2 regions of the Pradoshia sp. Z5_111 genome follow, and region 1 is predicted to be linked to the other one. Evidence: a T-box and tRNA genes for the amino acid it is inferred to sense, from the RefSeq annotation. Region 1 holds a T-box; the other holds one or more tRNA genes.
What was found. The T-box of region 1 lies ahead of AC4D4A_RS14355 (valine--tRNA ligase). A T-box ahead of a tRNA ligase gene usually reads a tRNA of that ligase, here a tRNA-Val.
Positions count from the first base shown of each region.

Region 2: it has a tRNA-Val gene. The T-box ahead of AC4D4A_RS14355 (valine--tRNA ligase) is inferred to sense a tRNA for this amino acid. The anticodon was not compared.

Region 1 covers NZ_JBZCPQ010000006.1:241,257-250,710, forward strand. Annotated here, with positions in the region: gene hemL (glutamate-1-semialdehyde 2,1-aminomutase) at 1-140, shown strand, start outside; gene AC4D4A_RS14340 (LysM peptidoglycan-binding domain-containing protein) at 439-1,926, shown strand; gene ysxE (spore coat protein YsxE) at 2,110-3,132, shown strand; gene AC4D4A_RS14350 (YszA family small membrane protein) at 3,210-3,401, opposite strand; T-box leader at 3,623-3,858, shown strand; gene AC4D4A_RS14355 (valine--tRNA ligase) at 3,926-6,577, shown strand; gene AC4D4A_RS14360 (bifunctional folylpolyglutamate synthase/dihydrofolate synthase) at 6,675-7,985, shown strand; gene AC4D4A_RS14365 (sensor domain-containing diguanylate cyclase) at 8,119-9,454, shown strand, end outside.
Region 2 covers NZ_JBZCPQ010000003.1:151,232-160,685, reverse strand. Annotated here, with positions in the region: gene ulaA (PTS ascorbate transporter subunit IIC) at 1-270, shown strand, start outside; gene AC4D4A_RS07655 (hypothetical protein) at 376-981, opposite strand; gene AC4D4A_RS07650 (stage III sporulation protein AH) at 1,318-1,713, shown strand; tRNA gene AC4D4A_RS07645 (tRNA-Val) at 1,914-1,986, opposite strand; gene AC4D4A_RS07640 (paeninodin family lasso peptide) at 2,502-2,597, shown strand; gene AC4D4A_RS07635 (aldolase) at 2,671-3,606, shown strand; gene AC4D4A_RS07630 (lasso peptide biosynthesis PqqD family chaperone) at 3,603-3,887, shown strand; gene AC4D4A_RS07625 (lasso peptide biosynthesis B2 protein) at 3,915-4,385, shown strand; gene AC4D4A_RS07620 (nucleotidyltransferase domain-containing protein) at 4,385-5,533, shown strand; gene AC4D4A_RS07615 (ABC transporter ATP-binding protein) at 5,550-7,319, shown strand; gene AC4D4A_RS07610 (YveK family protein) at 7,382-8,086, shown strand; gene AC4D4A_RS07605 (CpsD/CapB family tyrosine-protein kinase) at 8,089-8,733, shown strand; gene AC4D4A_RS07600 (polysaccharide biosynthesis protein) at 9,081-9,454, shown strand, end outside.

The sequences.
Region 1 (9,454 bases):
ATAAAGAAATGGCGGAAAATGGTGTATTCTTGCCACCATCTCAATTTGAAGGAATCTTCCTTTCGGTTGAACATAGTAATGAAGATATTCAAAAGACTATACAGGCTGCCCAAAAAGCGTTTAAAGCGATTAAACGATAAAGTGAAACAATGTCCAGTGAGGAATTACTTTCATTCCACACGGAGTATTAGTTGAACTAATAGACTTCTTACTGTTGCTTATTTTTCTCATAACTGTTCCTGCTTCTACCTATGTTTGAGGCGAGAGTCTGTGCTCTAGTTTGAATGAGATAAAGTGATTAGTAGATTCCCCCGAGAGCATACTTGGGGGAATTTTTTTATTCTCCAAACATACGTTTAACAAAGCACATATTTTCTGTATCTGAAGCATAGGCTGATAATGGCATTTAGATGAAAAGGGCTGAAGGGAGGAAATTGGGTGTCTGAGGATCATACATCGTCATTACGATTTTCATTAGAAGAGAGTGTGTGGTTTCAAAGGGGACAGGAAGTTGAGGAACTGTATTCCATTTCGCTTGAACCAAATGTTTCAGCTCATCAAGTTGAACAGTATGTCATTCTTAAAGGGACTCTGGATTTAATGGGGGAATATAAAGCCACTGAGGCAACAGGACAGGAAGAAGGAGCAGAAGATCCGTTTCGGCGCTATGTTTCTGTAATCGAACAAAGGGAGCATCAGTTATTTGAATTCCATCAGCAATTTCCTGTGGATATAACAATTCCTGCAGAAAGAGTTCGGGAAATGGATGAGCTTAATATAGGTGTGCATACCTTTGATTATAAGCTGCCAGAAAAGGGATATCTGCAAATTAGAGCAGATTTATGGATTGGTGGAGTTTACGAGAGCTTGCCTGAAGAGCAGTCCCAAGTGACAGAGACAGAGGAACGAGAAGAGACTTCAAACTATCAAAATGATACTTCCGAGCGATTTCAGCAAGAGCATCAAACTCATCCATGGAATAAAACCAACGAGGATTTCGAGGAGTCAGCAGAGGAGATTACTATTCAGGCGCAAGTCCATAATGAGCACGAGGAAGAACAGATAGAGGTGCATTTATATCGGGAAAATTCTGAGGATGAGGATCAGGAGCCGGATGACTTGGTAGATTCGACTGAAATTTATCTCAAGAACCCAACTTCTTATATAGAGAGTAATCATAACCAGGATGACCATTTTTATGTTGAAACTAAATTATCACCCCGGCAGCATCAACCAGCGGATGATGAAGAAACGCAGCCGAATGATGAGTCAGATTATACAGACAAGGACTACAGCCCTTTTGCTTTTGAACAGGATCAATTAGTTGACAGAGAAAAGCAAAAGGATGAAAACCACTCTTTTTCCATTCCATATGATAATAGGTATGATGAGGGTCCTCCAGAATTAATGGAAGTCGTACCTTATACTGTCGAATATGAAAAAGAGGATAGTTCTGAATATGAAAAAGAGGATAGTTCTGAATATGAAAAAGAGGAAAGTCCTGAATATGACAGAGTACAGCCGCATCAATATCAACCGAATGTAGCACCAGATTTGAATAAAGCTGCGGTAGAACGGGAAACAAATGTTTCTCATGGACGTCAACAGAAAAAGGAACAAGCATCCAATCAGTATGTAGAGAAAAAGTACCAATCGTCTAATTCTAAAAGAGAGAATGAGAACGAAGGTCAAATTGAGGGTAAATCCAAATCTTTGTTATATGATCTATTTACAGAGGAGGAAGAATCACAACAATCAAAAGTCAGAGTCTGTATTGTACAAAATGGAGAAAATATTGATGTTCTGGCAGATCGATATAAAACAAGCGTTCAGCATATCGCGAGAATAAACGGGCTGGAATTAACATCCGATCTTAAAGCTGGTCAGGTAATTTATATTCCTGAAGCTGCTGCTTCTTATAAATAATAGGTTTAGTTAACAGCAGAGCACAGCATTATATGCTCTGCTTTTTTAATAGGAATACTACAATGCGGTTTTGGCTGTGAGAAGCATGGTTGCATAGCTCACAAAAATTAATGACGTATAGGACAACTGAAATAGATTTCATTGGTTTCCAAAAAGGGCACATACAGAAAGGGTGCCATAGGAATGTTAAGAAAAGATCAGGAGTGGATATCTGAGTTACTAAGAAACTATCAATTGGAACTTGAATTTTACGAGGATTTTGGAAAAGTAAAAAAAGTATATACGAACAATGGTGTATTCGCGATTAAAACCATCCTGGCAACCAAAGGCATTGATTTTATCAAAAATGTGCAGAACCTATATCAAAATGGATATAACCGAATTGTTCCGATCTTTCCAACAGTTGATGGCAGATATGGAGTATTAACTCATGATAAAATCAGTTACCTTATGCCTTGGCTGCCGGATGAACATATCGAGGAACGGGCAGAACGACACCAGCAGATGTTCAGGGAACTGGCAAGAATGCATACGCTATCTGGCAAGGAAATCAACATTACTAAAGAGGAACGGGAAGAGCATTATGAAAAAACAGTCAAGGAGTGGGAGGAGCAAAAGGAATTTATTCGTGAAATGGTAACAACCATCGAAAAGAAGTGGTATATGTCTCCGTTTGAGCAATTGTTTAGTATGTGCTTTTATGACTTGTCTCAGGCTCTAACGTATTCCTTAAATAAACTGAAGGAGTGGTTTGACCTAACAAAGGAAGAAGAAAAAGTACGCAGTGTGGTGACGCATGGAAATATTTCAATTCATCATTTCTTATATAGTGAAAATGGTTATGGACATTTTATCAATTTTGAACAGAGTAAAACCGCACCTGCCTATTTCGACTTATTGCCTTTTGTCGTTAAGCAGTTAAAAACTTATCCAATCCAGGGTGAAGAAATAGTTGAGTGGATCTATCTTTATCTGAAGTATTTTCCCTTCAAGGAGGGTGAGCTGCGTTTATTCTTATCCTATTTAGCCTATCCGGCTAATTGTATCAAGGTAGTAGAACAATACTCCAGAAAAAAAGGCAAACAGGATGAAATTCAATTTTGCCGAAGATTCCAAAGGCAGTATTGGTTATTAAAAAACATTGAATATATCATCATGAGGATGGAACAAATAGAAGAAAGCAAAAAGGCGAAGGAAGAGAAATAAAAGATACGGCATCAACATAATTGTATCAAACAAAAACCAGGCAAACTTACCTGGTCTAAATGAATAGCTATAAAAGATTACAGAATATCAAAGTGGAAGGCTAAAGCAAGGCCAATCAGTAAAAATAGCAGAAATAAATCAAAAGTGGTCGGAAAAAAGAATGTCCGGATTCCTTGAAAAACGGCAAAGGGAATGGAGAATTGCTGTAAGACATTTCTTGTATTTCGAATCCACGGAGGCATATTGTATTGAGTTACCTTTTTTCGCATGTAAATTCCCCCTTTATGATAGAATATAAAAATACCCCTGAATGGGTGTCTGTACAGCATTATTTAAGGCGCCTAAGATTGAGATTTGACGATGGCACCTTGGATATAGGCTTGAATAAAATAAAGAAAAATGGGAAACAATGATTGACGAGTAGATGCATACTTATGTATGATAACAGTATTAAAAAATGATTTCCGATTATGAGAAACCAAAATAACAATGAAAAGCTTTGAATGGGAAGAGTATGTGATTAAGACTGTAAGAGAGAGGAATCCATCGGCTGTAAGATTCCTTCAGTAACCGTAATCGCAGAAGGTCGCCCAGGAGCTGTTTCCGTGAACGTCAGGTAGTAGCGGATAACCGGTGAAGAGCCGTTAACGAAATGAAGTGCCGATACAATAGTTATTTGTATTGGAACAAAGGTGGTACCGCGAGACATACCGTTTCGTCCTTTTTATATAGAGGATGAAGCGGTTTTTTTATTGCGTTTTTCACCAATTATGAAAGTAAAGGAGAATGAAAAATGGAGCAACAAACGGATATTGGTATGCCAACCAAATACGATCCTCAATCAATCGAAAAAGGGCGCTATGATTGGTGGTTAAAGGGTAAATTCTTTGAAGCGGGACAGGATAAACAAAAAGAACCTTATACGATCGTAATTCCTCCCCCAAACGTAACGGGAAAACTGCATTTAGGTCATGCATGGGATACTGCACTTCAGGATATTTTGACAAGAATGAAGAGAATGCAGGGTTATGATGTATTATGGCTGCCAGGTATGGACCATGCGGGAATTGCAACTCAAGCGAAGGTAGAAGAAAAACTGCGCAATCAAGGGGTATCACGTTATGATTTGGGACGTGAGAAATTTGTTGAAGAAACATGGAAATGGAAAGAAGAGTATGCATCTCATATCCGTGAACAATGGGCAAAACTAGGTTTGGGCCTTGATTATTCGCGTGAACGCTTTACTCTGGATGAAGGACTTTCAAAAGCTGTTCGTGAAGTGTTTGTAAAACTTTATGAAAAAGGGCTTATTTACCGCGGTGAATATATTATTAACTGGGATCCAAGCACAAAAACAGCAATCTCTGATATTGAAGTAATTCATAAAGAGGTTAAGGGTGCTTTTTATCATATGCGCTACCCACTAGCAGATGGCAGCGGACATATTGAAGTTGCGACAACTCGTCCGGAAACAATGCTTGGCGATACAGCAGTTGCTGTTCATCCGGAAGATGACCGTTATAAGCATCTGATTGGAAAAACGGTTATCCTGCCAATCGTAGGAAGAGAAATTCCGATTGTTGGCGATGATTATGTAGAGATGGACTTTGGTTCCGGTGTTGTAAAAATTACACCAGCACATGATCCTAATGACTTCGAGGTAGGTAATCGTCACAATCTTGAACGCATTCTAGTTATGAATGAAGATGGAACGATGAACGCAAAGGCTGGTAAATATGAAGGTATGGACCGTTTCGATTGCCGTAAGCAAATTGTGAAGGATCTTCAGGATCAGGGAGTGTTGTTCAAAATTGAAGAGCACATCCATCAGGTTGGACATTCTGAAAGAAGCGGATCTGTTGTAGAGCCTTATTTATCTACACAATGGTTTGTTAAAATGGGACCATTAGCAGAGCGTGCAATCGAAATGCAATCCACTGAAGGTAAAGTAGAATTCGTACCGGAGCGCTTTGAGAAAACATATTTGAATTGGATGGATAATATCCATGATTGGTGTATCTCCAGACAGCTTTGGTGGGGTCATCGCATTCCGGCTTGGTACCATAAGGAAACAGGCGAGGTATATGTAGGAATGGAAGATCCTGCAGATATCGAAAACTGGACACAGGATACAGATGTATTGGATACATGGTTCAGTTCTGCGCTATGGCCGTTTTCCACAATGGGCTGGCCTGATACAGATTCAGAAGACTTTAAACGTTATTATCCAACAGCAGCTCTTGTGACTGGATACGATATTATTTTCTTCTGGGTATCAAGAATGATCTTCCAGGGACTTGAATTCACTGGAGAGCGTCCATTCAAGGATGTATTGATTCATGGACTTGTACGTGATGAGCATGGCAAGAAAATGAGTAAATCTCTTGGTAATGGTGTAGATCCAATGGAGGTTATTGAGAAATATGGTGCGGATTCACTAAGATATTTCTTAACAACTGGAAGCTCACCAGGTCAGGATTTACGTTTCAGCTATGAAAAAGTAGAATCTGTTTGGAACTTTGCCAATAAAATTTGGAATGCATCCCGTTTCTGCTTGATGAATATGAATGGGCTGAAATATGAAGAGATTGATTTAACAGGCGAAAAATCAGTTGCGGATAAATGGATTTTAACTCGTTTAAACGAAACGATTGAAACTGTAACAAGACTGGCAGATAAATATGAATTCGGTGAAGTTGGCCGTGCATTATACAACTTCATTTGGGATGATTTCTGTGATTGGTATATTGAAATGGCGAAGCTCCCTCTGTATGGCGAGGACGAGGAAGCTAAACTTACAACACGTTCTATCCTTGCGTACGTATTGGATCAAACGATGCGATTATTACATCCGTTTATGCCATTCATCACGGAAGAAATTTGGCAGAACCTTCCTCACCAAGGAGAGTCCATCACAACAGCTTCTTGGCCTGTTGTAAATCCGGACTTAACGGATGAAAAAGCTTCAGATGAAATGAAATTGCTTGTTGAAATCATTCGTACAGTACGTAATATCCGCGCAGAAGTGAACACGCCGCTCAGCAAAAAAATCAAGCTTTCATTGAAGGCGAAAGATGCAGAAACGCAAGCTGTTCTTGAGAAAAACAGCAGCTATATCGAGCGCTTCTGTAATCCAGAGGAATTAACAATTGGTACAGACATCCCTGCAGATGATAAAGCGATGACAGCTATCGTAACGGGTGTTGAATTAATTCTTCCATTGCAAGGTCTATTAAATATTGAAGAGGAACAAAAACGTCTTCAAAAAGAACTTGAAAAATGGAAAAAAGAAGTGGAAAGAATTGAGAAAAAGCTATCCAATGAAGGCTTCATGAAAAAAGCGCCTGAAAAGGTGATTGAAGAAGAAAAAGCGAAGCTGGCAGACTATGTTGAAAAACGTGAGGCTGTACAAAGCCGTCTGAAGGATTTAGAAGAATTGGCTTAAGATATTTTTATTGCGCCCTGTTCGAAGCATTTGAACAGGGTGTTTTTGTTCAATCATGTCATACTAATACATAGCGCAATGGTTGAGGAGTGAAAAAATGATACAGGATTATCAACAGGCAGAGAAGTTTCTTGCAGACCGTACAGCCAAACTTGGAATGGATTTTGGCTTGGAGAGAATGGAAAGAGTATTACGTAAATTGGGAAATCCGGAGCGCAGCATTCCTTGTATACATATAGCAGGCTCAAATGGGAAGGGTTCTACACTTACGTTTTTAAAGCATATTTTGTTGGCAGAGGAATACCGGGTAGGTACCTTTACATCTCCCTATCTTGAAAAGCTGAATGAACAAATCATGGTTGGTGAGGAAATGATTTCGGACAATAAGCTAGTTGAATGTTTAAATTACCTCCTCCCTGTTTTAAATGAAGCAGAGCAAGAAGGGGATTATCTGACTGCTTTTGAAGTAACGACTATATTAGCTTTTCTGCACTTTAAAAATGAGCAGCCGGATATTCTTATTATTGAAACAGGACTTGGGGGAAGACTTGATTCCACTAATGTAATTGAACCGCTTCTGGAGATCATTACTAGCATTTCTTTAGAGCATACCAACATTCTTGGGAATTCTCTGAATGAAATTGCAACAGAAAAAGCAGGAATTATCAAGAATGGCACATCAGTCGTTACTGCTGTAAAAGATGAGGAGGCACTAGAGCCCCTTGCCAAACAGGCAGAGAAAATGAATGCTGTTTTATATACTCTAGGAAGAGAATTTAAGATAATGAATCGCTCTCAACCTAAAAATCAGGAAGTTTTCACGGTTAAATGGCGAGAACACTTGCTGAAGAACTTACATATTAGCATGCTTGGAAGCCATCAAGTTGAGAATGCTACGCTTGCAGTTATCAGTTCATTATTACTCAGTGAAACGTATAGCTTTTCGATTCGGGAAGAAAGTATCAGAAAAGGACTGGCATCTGCCAGATGGAAAGGCCGTTTTGAGATTGTATCGAACCAGCCGTTAATCATCCTGGACGGCGCACATAATGTATCGGGTATAAACTCTCTGCTTTCAACGATTGATGATCGTTACCCAAATTGTAATATACATATTTTGTTTGCGGCTTTAAAGGACAAGGATTATACAAAGATGATTCAGATGATTGAACAAAAGGCAGCAAGTATAACTTTTACGGAGCTTCCATTAGAACGAATGAATGAAGCAGAGGAGCTATTTAAACATAGTCGTCATCCTCATAAGGATATAAAGAAAGATTGGGTGGCAGGAATAAATGGGATATTAACCAAAATGAAAGACGGAGATATGCTATTGGTCACAGGTTCTTTATATTTTTTGGCGTCTATTCGCCCTTATATCGTCAGTGAAATCATTCAAAAGTCATAACTATATCCCTCTAAAAGTAATGATGTTCATGACAATCCTCCATAAGACCTGTTTTTGTAAATATTTGTGTGACAGATGTCAGAATTTTTGATAAAATGTGACATAAGATGGATTCCTGAACGGAGGGACGGTAATGGTTACAAAACAAAAACGCATCATTATTTGGATACTCTGGTTTTTGATCGTCCCTGCAAGTTTATATATTTCATATACGGAGTATCCTATTTTAGGAAGCTTTTTTTCGATTGATATTCTGCTGTTCCTATTACTGCTTTGTATTATTACGTATTACCCTATCATGATAAATGGATTGCCGATTTTTCTCCTTCAGGGCGTATCTTTGGCTTTATTCCTTGAGTACGGATTATTTGTAGAAATAATCCTTTCGCAAATCGGAGTAATGACATTGCTCTACCGAATAAAAATAAGTAAGGATGAGCTTTTCCGCATTCCGATGAATTCTTTAATGTTTTTTATTAATTCACTAACAAGCGGATTCATCTATTATTTACTTGGCGGTCAGCATTCCAATCTGGATTTATCTGAGATAAGTGTATTTTCATTAATTGTAATCCACCAAATTGTCTGGTTCTTATCTAATTTTATTTGTGCTTTACTCATAGATGTGTTTGTATATGAGGCAAAAGTAGAGTTTGTAGCAAAAGATCAGGTAGCTGATATCGTGTCCAGTATTATCATCTTTCCGATTGGTTTATTATTGTACTCAACCTATCAGGAGCTGGGGGTTGTAGCCATTATTATTGTTGGCATACCGCTTGTCAGTTTGGCTCTTGTGATGAGACTGTATTATCGGGCTGATACTATGAATGAAGATTTGCAAAAAGCGAGTCAAATTGGTCATAGGTTAACGGAAAGATTGGAAGTCAAGCAAGTCCTGGATTTATTTCTGGGTGAAATTTCAAAGATTTTCCCAGTCGACGAAACCTATATTCTGAGTGTGGATAGCAAAGCCAGCAATCGCCTTCGTATGGTTCGTTATGAAAGTAAAAATGAGACTGGTATGCCCCATTTGAATTTAATCTCGGCAACAGACAGCTTGATTGGAGAAGTATGGGAATCAAAAAAATCATTGCTGATTCAGAGCTCTGCCTCCCTGAAGAAATACGAAAACCATGGTATTCCTGATTGGGCAGAAAGCGTATTGATTGTTCCGGTTTTAAATGCAGAGCAAATGGAAGGGATTGTCCTTCATATCTCTTCGAAAAAAAACTTCTTTGAAAACAGTCAGATAACGATCGCAGATATTCTTTCTACATATCTGGCATCAGCTATTGAAAATGCGAGGCATTATGAAGAAACGAAAGCCAAAAGTGAACGCTGCTCTTTAACAAATCTCTATAATAACTATTTTCTTGAAGACTATTTAAAAGAACAATTTAACCTGATAAGGAAAAAAAAGCTGGACACATTGACTCTTATCTTAATAGACTTGGATCACTTTAAGTCGA
Region 2 (9,454 bases), on a different contig from region 1:
TTACTTCCGCTATTTGGCTTGACAGTAATTGTTCCCGGTCTAGTTCCACACTTCTTCTGCGGAGCAACAGCTGGTGTATTCGGAAACGCTACCGGCGGAAGAAGAGGAGCTATGTTAGGTGCATTTGTTAACGGTATTCTAATCAGCTTCCTGCCAGCATTATTATTACCGGTGTTAGGAGACTTAGGTTTTGAAGGTACAACATTTGGCGATACCGATTTCGCGATTGTGGGTATTTTCTTAGGTTATTTAATGAAACTACTTATGTAAATGAAAATTATAGAAACCTTCGAAATGCAGAAGAAGGGATAAACATCTTTTAAATGAGATACAACGCAAAAAAAGCAACTACATTATAATTTGTAGTTGCTTTCTTTAATGTTTAGAATGAAATATTCTGCGTTGAAACAGGTATTCTGTTGCCGTGATCATCATTAGGGCTTTCTTTGCTTGTTGGTGTGCCATTACAATGTTTGAGCATTTCGCATATGCTTGGTCTAGTACATTCTTGACCTCTTGCCGTTTATCTTCTGCGATTTCATCTGGGAACCAATCATTCGCGAAACCTGTAATCATATATAATGAGATTACTTTTTCGGGGAATGATGTTGCATCACGATTGTCCAGTTCGTCTATTATTCTTGCTAAATTAGTGTTTGATTTAAGCAGGCTATAATAGCTTGCTGTTAACTCATATAAAGCATCCAGCTCTTGTTTGTGATGTAATGCTTGGAGTGTAGTCACCGCTTCTTCGATGGTATCAAACCAATCATTCATTCCTGAGATTAAAAGGTTGGTTTGCGGGTCTGCTAACCCATATCCACTCATCACTTCGCAATCGGGGTAATGCTTTAACAATTCACATTTTGTCGTAAAGATATCACCGTGATAGATCTTTCCTAAAGTATCGTATACTTTATTGGCATAGAGACGAATCAGATTTCCCTCTTTCATTTCCACTATCACTTCTAGCTTCTCCATCTTTCATTCCTTCTTTCCTATAGGTTTTAAATAGGATAGCAGCTATATTGGAAATTTGTTTTATAAGTATGTATCAAAAAAGAAAGGTTATATATTAACTTTACCTTCTGTTTAATTGTTTTGTATAGAGACAAAATATTACTAATAAACTGATTCTTTGAGAGAATCACCAGTGTATAACAACTAGTTAAGAATCATAGAGAAGTAGTGAAATTTAATGTAAATATGTGGTTAAATAAATGGAAGAAGGGGTTAGGTATATTCTTCTTTTCAAAAAATAGTGAGGGGTAATATCTATGTTCAAAATTACAAAGAATCCGTCTGGAAATACATACCGTGAGCTTATTGAATTGGCATTTAGTTCTTAGAAAGGATATGGGAGACTTAACTAAGTTTGCCCCCATTCTACGAAAGTTTGATCCATCATTTAAGCTTATGAAAGAGAAATCTGAATGGGCAAGTAACATTATAGGAGATAATCAAACTGCAAAAGTATACTATTTTTCCACAGATGAACATGCTGAAAAAACAGTTTTGGAACTATCCAATTCTCTATTTAGTTGTTTTTTTTTTCCTAACTTCCCTGAAGATTTATCATTTTTTAAAAAAGGAGAGGACTGGCTGGCAACTAATTCTCATGAATCAGAGTGCTATGTAATGACATCAGATAAAAATGAAATAGCTAAAATCAATGCAATTAAAGGGTTGATTTATGAAATAGAAGAAGATTGATGGTAATGGAAAAATACTCTAATCCTTTAAACGGAGTCAATTATAGCGAGTATGAAACCTGTATGGCTCTTCAAGAATTCTATGACCTAGTAGAGCCTGATAAAGGTACTTGGCTAGTTACAAGAGGATGAGACTTCAACCGGAAAACAAAAAAGGCTCAAACCCTTGATACACATGGGCTTAAGCCTTCTCGAAAAGTATGATCCCGACTGGGTTCGAACCAGCGACCCCCACCCTGTCAAGGTGGTGCTCTCCCAGCTGAGCTACGGAATCACAATACTATGTAATTAACAATATTTAATATAAAGGGTAAGTCAGTTAAAGTCAAGATGAATTTTTGTTGCAGGATCTTTCTTCCATATAGGGACACAAAGTGATCCTTTAAATTTAGGGGAGGAACTTAATCTCTATCCACACCTAATCCTCATAAACACTTCAGATTAAAGCTTGAAGTTATTATCACCAAGATCTGTCTAATAATTGCTGAATTTGAACGCAATTTTTGTCATTCGGTTGGTATTTTTGTATATATTAAAAATTATAAAATTTTTCTGTTAATTTGTTTGACAGAATTTACTAAAGATGATATTTTTAGTATACATTAGTTCTCTATAAAGAACTCGTGACTATTGATCTATGAATTATATGGAGAAGTTTGAAAGAACAGATTGTAATTTGGATTATATCTTTAACATAGAGATGTAATTCAATACAATATTAGGATGACATGGGCCCTATTTCGCTCTAGTTGTTCTAAATAAAGAACATATACATAAGGGGGTGAAGGAATGAAAAAAGAATGGCAAAAACCAAATCTTGAGGTTCTTGATGTAAAAATGACTTTTGATGGTGGAGAAGTATACGGCGGTAAAAGAGGAAGCTGATTGTACAGAAAAGGAAAAAGCCCTTATACAAATTTATCGTATAAGGGCTTTTTTAAAAATTGGAGTGATGAAGTTGGTTCAGGCATTGAAACAGATGGTGTACCAAGCGTTTGGATTTACAATCTCAAGTGAGATGAAGCTGCCAGAGTTAATTCAGATTGAAGAATCAAAATCTCCATTAGATATCGTCATAAAATATGAACATTTAGCAGATGAATGGAACTGTGCTCAGGAAAAAGAAAAAGGATACTGGGTTCAAGACAATCGTGTTTTATTTGAAATTGATCAGGTAGCCATCTTTGCGGTTGATTCTGGTAAAACAATCAGCATTTCACCACATCTTGATTCAGATGAAGATGAAATTAGGCTCTATGTATTGGGGACATGCATGGGAGTTATTCTGATGCAGCATCAATTGTTGCCTTTCCATGGAAGTGCCATCGTATTGGATGGTGAAGCGTATGCCATTGTTGGCGAGTCAGGTGCCGGAAAATCAACACTTGCTTCAGCCTTCATGAATCAGGGATATAAACTGTTAAGTGATGATGTTATTCCAATATGTTTTACCGGGGATCGACCCATGGTCATTCCATCCTATCCATCTCAAAAGCTATGGCAGGAATCATTGGATCATTTTGGAATGAAATCCTCGAATTATCAACCTTTATATGGAAGAGAAACGAAATTTTCAGTACCTGTAGGGAAAAGTTTTCTCCAAAAATCTGTTCCGCTCGCAGGGGTCATTGAACTGTTGCCAGTTGATACGAATACGATTGGCATTACTCCCGTTAAAGGGCTGGAACGTCTTCATACCTTGTATAAGCACACGTATCGTAATCTTTTTTTGAAGCCGCTTGGCTTAATGGATTGGCATTTCAGGCGTTCCGCTGAATTAAGTAATCAACTGGCAATCTATCAGCTGAAGCGACCAATTTCAACATTTACGGTTCATGATTTAGTCAAAATAATTAAAGAGGTAACCGAAACGGGGAAGGGGAGTAAACAATGAGCAACCAAACAGAAATGATCGATGCTAGGAAATATGTCCAAAAGGATGGCAATGTAGTCAGTGATATGGACGGGGAGAAAGTGATGCTAAGCGTCCATAATGGTAAATATTATAATCTTGGTGAAGTTGGAGGCTTAATCTGGGAACTGATGAATGAACCTAAGTCTATCAATGAGCTTGTGGATCGGTTAACAAATGAGTATGATGTTAGCCCTGAAGAATGTGAAAGTCAGGTTCGTTCATTCCTGGATATGTTGAAAAAAGAAGAATTAATTGACTAAACCATTACTTCCTAAGGAGTTTTGTTTATGAACCTCATTCAGAAAGCTCGAACCTTACTGTCCTTAGATAGTAAAACCTTCATGATGTATGTAGAAGCTTATTGTTCCTTAGGAGTAGCCAGGATACAAAAGAGTTTGCCCTTTTCAAAAATTGCGCCTAAATTGGGCAGAAAAATGGAAGAGACACCATTAACCTATGTGCCAGCCCATGCTGAAATCCTGGAGTCAGTGTCCAAAAGCTTGGAGACGATGAGCAGATATACGTTTTGGGAAAGTAAATGTCTTGTTATGGCGATTGCAGGAATGAGAATGCTTGAGCGGCGTGGCATTGAAAGTACTCTTTATATGGCAACAGCAAGAGATAAAGATGGAAAGATGAAGGCTCATGCCTGGCTGCGGAGTGGATTATATTTTGTGACTGGAGCCAATGGGAAGGAAGGATACACAGTAGTGGGAACCTTCGCGAAAAGAATGGGGGATCAGAAGGAGGAAAAATGATGGATAGACAACCTTTGCACGTGACCGGTTTTTCCAAAGAGCTGAACCTAATGCTCGCCTTGATTAAAAATGAAAGGGACTCCGTAAAAATTTTATTAAACAGTTCAATCAATTGGTATGTATTTCTGGAGGTTGTGAAACAGCACAGATTGTATCCGATGATTTATAAAAAATTGAATGATGGGTTCGGTAAGGAAATTCCTCGGGAAATACTGGCGAAGCTTAGAGGCCTTTATCAACAGAATACCTTTCAAATGATGAAAATGAGTGCAGAAATGGAACGTTTATCAGATTGTTTTCAAAAACAGGAGATTCGTTGCTTGTTTCTGAAGGGGCCTGCGCTTGCACATCAGCTCTATGGGAATTTAACAATGCGTACATCCAATGACCTTGATGTGTTAATTTCCCTTAAGGATTTTAAAAAGGCAGATGCCATCCTGATCGAAAGAGGATATGAAAGAGATGAATATAAACGTTCTGTTTTAGGGGATTGGAAATGGAAAAACCATCATGTGGAATATATGCATCCCGATACCTTACAAAAGGTAGAGCTTCATTGGAAGCTGCATCCGGGCGGGGCAAAAGAGCCAAGCTTTGATCAGTTATGGAATCGGAAGCAAATCAGTACTTTGACAAAAAAAACAACGTATTTACTTGGTACAGAAGATCTCTACTTATTTTTATTGTTACATGGAGCCCGGCACGGTTGGTTCCGGTTACGCTGGCTGATTGATCTGGCTGATCTGTCGAAGCAAATCACAGATTGGCGATTGATTAAAAAGATGAAGCAACGCTATCAGGTTTCACATATCGCTGGTCAGGTTGGATTGTTGGCAGAAGAATTGTTAGACACGAAGCTTCCGCTTTACGGCCATGTGACGGAGCGGTCGTATCGGTTGGCTGAAGATGCCCTGTTTTTAATCATAAACGAGATTGATATTCATGATGATAGACTTTCGAGGCGGTTTCGCAAAAGGGCTGATGACTACTATCAATCTATTATGACGAGAAGGCAAAAGGCCTTTCGATTTTACGGAGCGCTGTATCCTTGTATTGATGATGCCAAGACATTGCCATTGCCAAAATCGCTTCATTTCTTATATTTTCCGCTGCGACCGTTTTTGTGGATGTGGAGGCAGCTCGTTTAGTTAGGGGAGATCACGGGTGAAATCATTATGGATATTTATCCAAGAATTAAGAACGTATTCAGGTAAAATTTTATATGTGAATTTACTTGGTATGGTAATGGTTAGTTTTATAGAAAGCATTGGTATTCTTCTGCTCATTCCGATCATTGAGATGAGCGGCATGCTTGGCCAATCAGGCAAGTCATTGCCCTTTAGTGAACTATTTTCAGTTGTTGATGAGATTCCTGTCTTCATTGGATTGGCGATTATTTTAGTTATATACGTACTAATTATTACAGGACAGAACTGGATTCAAAAGAAATTAACGATTCAAAACAGAATGATCTACGTGGGATATACCAATCATATGAGATCAAAAATATATCAGTCCTTGCTTTGGGCTGACTGGTTGTTTTTTTTGAAGAAGCGACGTTCTGATTTATTGAACAGCTTAACGGATGAATTGAACAGGGTGAGCGTGGGCATCAGTCAGTTTTTACTTCTGGCTACCTCTGTCGTTTTTACGATTATTCAAATTGGAATTGCATTGTGGTTGTCTCCTGAAATTACATTTTTCGTATTATGCTGCGGGGCCGTGTTGGGTCTGTTTTCGAGAAGATATATTAAAAAGTCAGAAGCAATTGGAAATCAGACAACAGAAGTCGCCAGATCCTATTATGGTGCGATATCCGATCATTTGAATGGTATGAAGGAAATTAAAAGTAATTCATTGGAACATACGATGAATAACTGGCTAAGCGATTTCAATGACCGATATACACATGAACGCATGCAGAATGCAAATGTACAGGCACAATCTCAATTTTTTTATAAATCCTCACAGGCTTTGCTAGTTGCCCTTTTTATCTATTTATCTCTTAATCTGTTTCATTCTGCACCTGAAGAATTGCTAGTGATTGTTTTAATTTTTTCGAGATTATGGCCAAGGTTTACAGCGATTCAGTATAGTATGGAACAAATTGCATCAGCCCTTCCTGCCTTTGACTCATTAATAAAGCTGATGGAGGATAGTCGGTCTTCCAGTGAATCCCCTGCAGAACAAGGGAAGTTCTTTCATATTGAAGGGGATCTTACTTGTCAAAATGTCTCCTATCGCTATCAGGCAGAATCGGAGACCTATGCATTAAAAAATATCAATCTCACGATCCCGTTTCAATCTACGACAGCCATTGTCGGACGATCCGGGGCTGGCAAAAGTACATTAATAGATTTGTTAATGGGTCTATTAATAGCAAATGAAGGCAAAATTTTTATTGGTGATATTGAAGTAAATGAAGAGAACAGATACTTATTCAGGCAAAACATCAGCTATGTCCCACAGGACCCATTCCTGTTTAATGGAAGTATCCGGGATAATTTTATGTTAATTTGTCCAGAAGCAAAAGAGGAGGATTTATGGGAAGCGCTTGAATTTGCTGCAGCCGCCCAGTTTGTTCGTAAATTGCCGAATGGACTGGATACATTAATAGGAGATCGGGGAGTTCGTCTCTCTGGTGGAGAAAGGCAAAGGCTTGTGTTGGCAAGAGCGATTCTTAGAAAACCATCTGTACTCATTTTGGATGAAGCAACAAGTGCACTGGATCAAGAAAATGAATCCAAAATCCAGGATGCGCTCGATCGATTAAAGGGTAAGATGACCATCATCATTATTGCCCATAGGCTGTCAACAATCCGCAATGCAGATCAAGTACTAGTTCTTGATGAAGGAAGGATTGTTCAGACCGGGCGATACAAGCAGCTTGCCGCTGAAAAGAAAGGAGTATTCAGCCATTTGCTTGGCTCTTAAAGCATTTTTCTGGAATTGTAGGAGGAGTATAGGATGGCAGTGAGAAGATTGGGGGGAGTGGAATGAATCCTGGAAAGTCAAAAGAAATCAATGTACGGGAATGGATCAGGGTTTTAAAGAAAAGGTTTTGGATAATTGCCATTTTTACAGTCATTACATTTGTTTGTGGTTTATTCTATATCAAATGGTTTACGACTCCACTCTATCAATCTTCAGCGACGATTATCATCGAAGCGGATGCTGACCTCAGGAATACTCTTCAGGTGATTATTAAAGACTCGAAAGTTATGGAAAAAGTAGGTCAAGATCTGGGTCTTTCGATAAGTCCGGAGAATTTGGCCGCGAAGATTTCCGTAACGAGTATTGATAATTCACAGGTAGTCAATATTGGTGTGGTTGATTCTAATCCTGACCAGGCAGCTGCCATTGCTAATACAACAGCTCAAGTATTTAAAGAAGAAGTGCCTAGCATTATTAATTTTGATAATGTTCATTTTCTATCAGAAGCAAAAGAAGATCCAACTCCTATCAATGAGAACCAAATGAAGCTAATCATTATGGCAATAGGTCTGGGAGTGATTGCCGGGATAGGAATTGCTTTTTTGCTTGATACACTTGATCATTCCATTCGCAGTACAGAGGATATAGAGAACTTGATTGGAATCCCTGTGGTTGGAAGGATTTCGAAGATTCAACGAGTAAAAGGCAGTTCAATAAGCACACAACGACAAAAAGCCAAGGTTAGCCACAGGGGTGAGAAAGTTTAATTATGAATAAAATAAAACCACTTGAAATGATTAGCGAAAAGCTAGTTACATTGTCGATGAAAAGATCACTCGTATCTGAGGAGTTTAGAGAAATACAAGCAAATATTCATTTTTCAGAGGAGGGGGCAAATTGTCGGGTTATTCTAGTTACCTCACCATCAGAGGGGGAGGGTAAAACCACCATTGCTTCCAATCTGGCTATTTCTATGGCTTTACAGGGTGAAAGTATCTTATTGATTGATGCAAATTTAAGTAAACCAGCTATTCATTCCTTGTTTAAAATTCGTAATACCATTGGGTTGACTGATTTATTAATGAGGGAGACAACTTTGGGTCAAGCAGTCTATCCTAATTGGGTGGAAACATTGGCTATATTGACTACAGGGGAAAAGCTACCAAAAGCGGGATTGTTAGGCTCCGATGTGATGGATGAAATTTTATATGAAGCTACTGAAATCTATGACAAGGTCATTATTGATTCTGCTCCAATTTTAGAGGCAACCGATACGAAACTGCTGGCTCATATATGTGATGGTGTATTACTGGTTATTCAAAAGGATCGCACTTCAATAGAAGACGCATCCCAGGCACGCAAGATGCTGGAAATGGCCAAAGCAACGGTTATTGGGGGAGTCTTAAATAAATAGGATTTTTTTTAATCCGGTGTTCTTTATATAGAATTATTAGTGCTTTTAATGGAATCGGTACTTTTGGTGATGTCTCCTTACCACTATCAATGGAGGCACTCGGTCATCTTGTGGGTGTTAACCTTAGACGCCAGTCGTCGGGAAGGTGATGTGAGGATGGGTTTGATGCCCTATTGATTTTATGTAAAGGATTAGTCCGTACCCATGAAGTAGTTCTCGGTGGAGTGTCTTCATAATAGATTCATTTTTTGTCCATTTTATAACACCGGGTAAAGACCTTACTTATATGATTGAGCGGCATATAAGTAAGGGCTTTATGACGAATAACAAGCGAAGGAGGGGAAAGCATGAGTTATAAACAACGGTTTTGGATTTTCGCTCTTATAGATTCATTTATGATCCTGATAGCCATTCTTTATGGCACATTTTTGATAAATGCATATATTACGGTTGATTTAAAGGATTTATTGTTACTTGCATCTATGGTAATCACCGCTACCCTATGTTTTTCGGTGGTATTCAAGCTATATAAAAAAGCATGGGAATATGCAAGCATTGAAGAATGGTTTGTTATTTTTAAAACAGTGTCCTGTTCGATTATCACAGTCGCTATTCTTCAATTTATTTTTATGGATCATGTATTCGTTCGTTTGCTTGTTACAGTTTGGCTATTGAATTTAACGTTAATGGGTGGGGCACGTTTAGGCTGGCGGCTATTCAG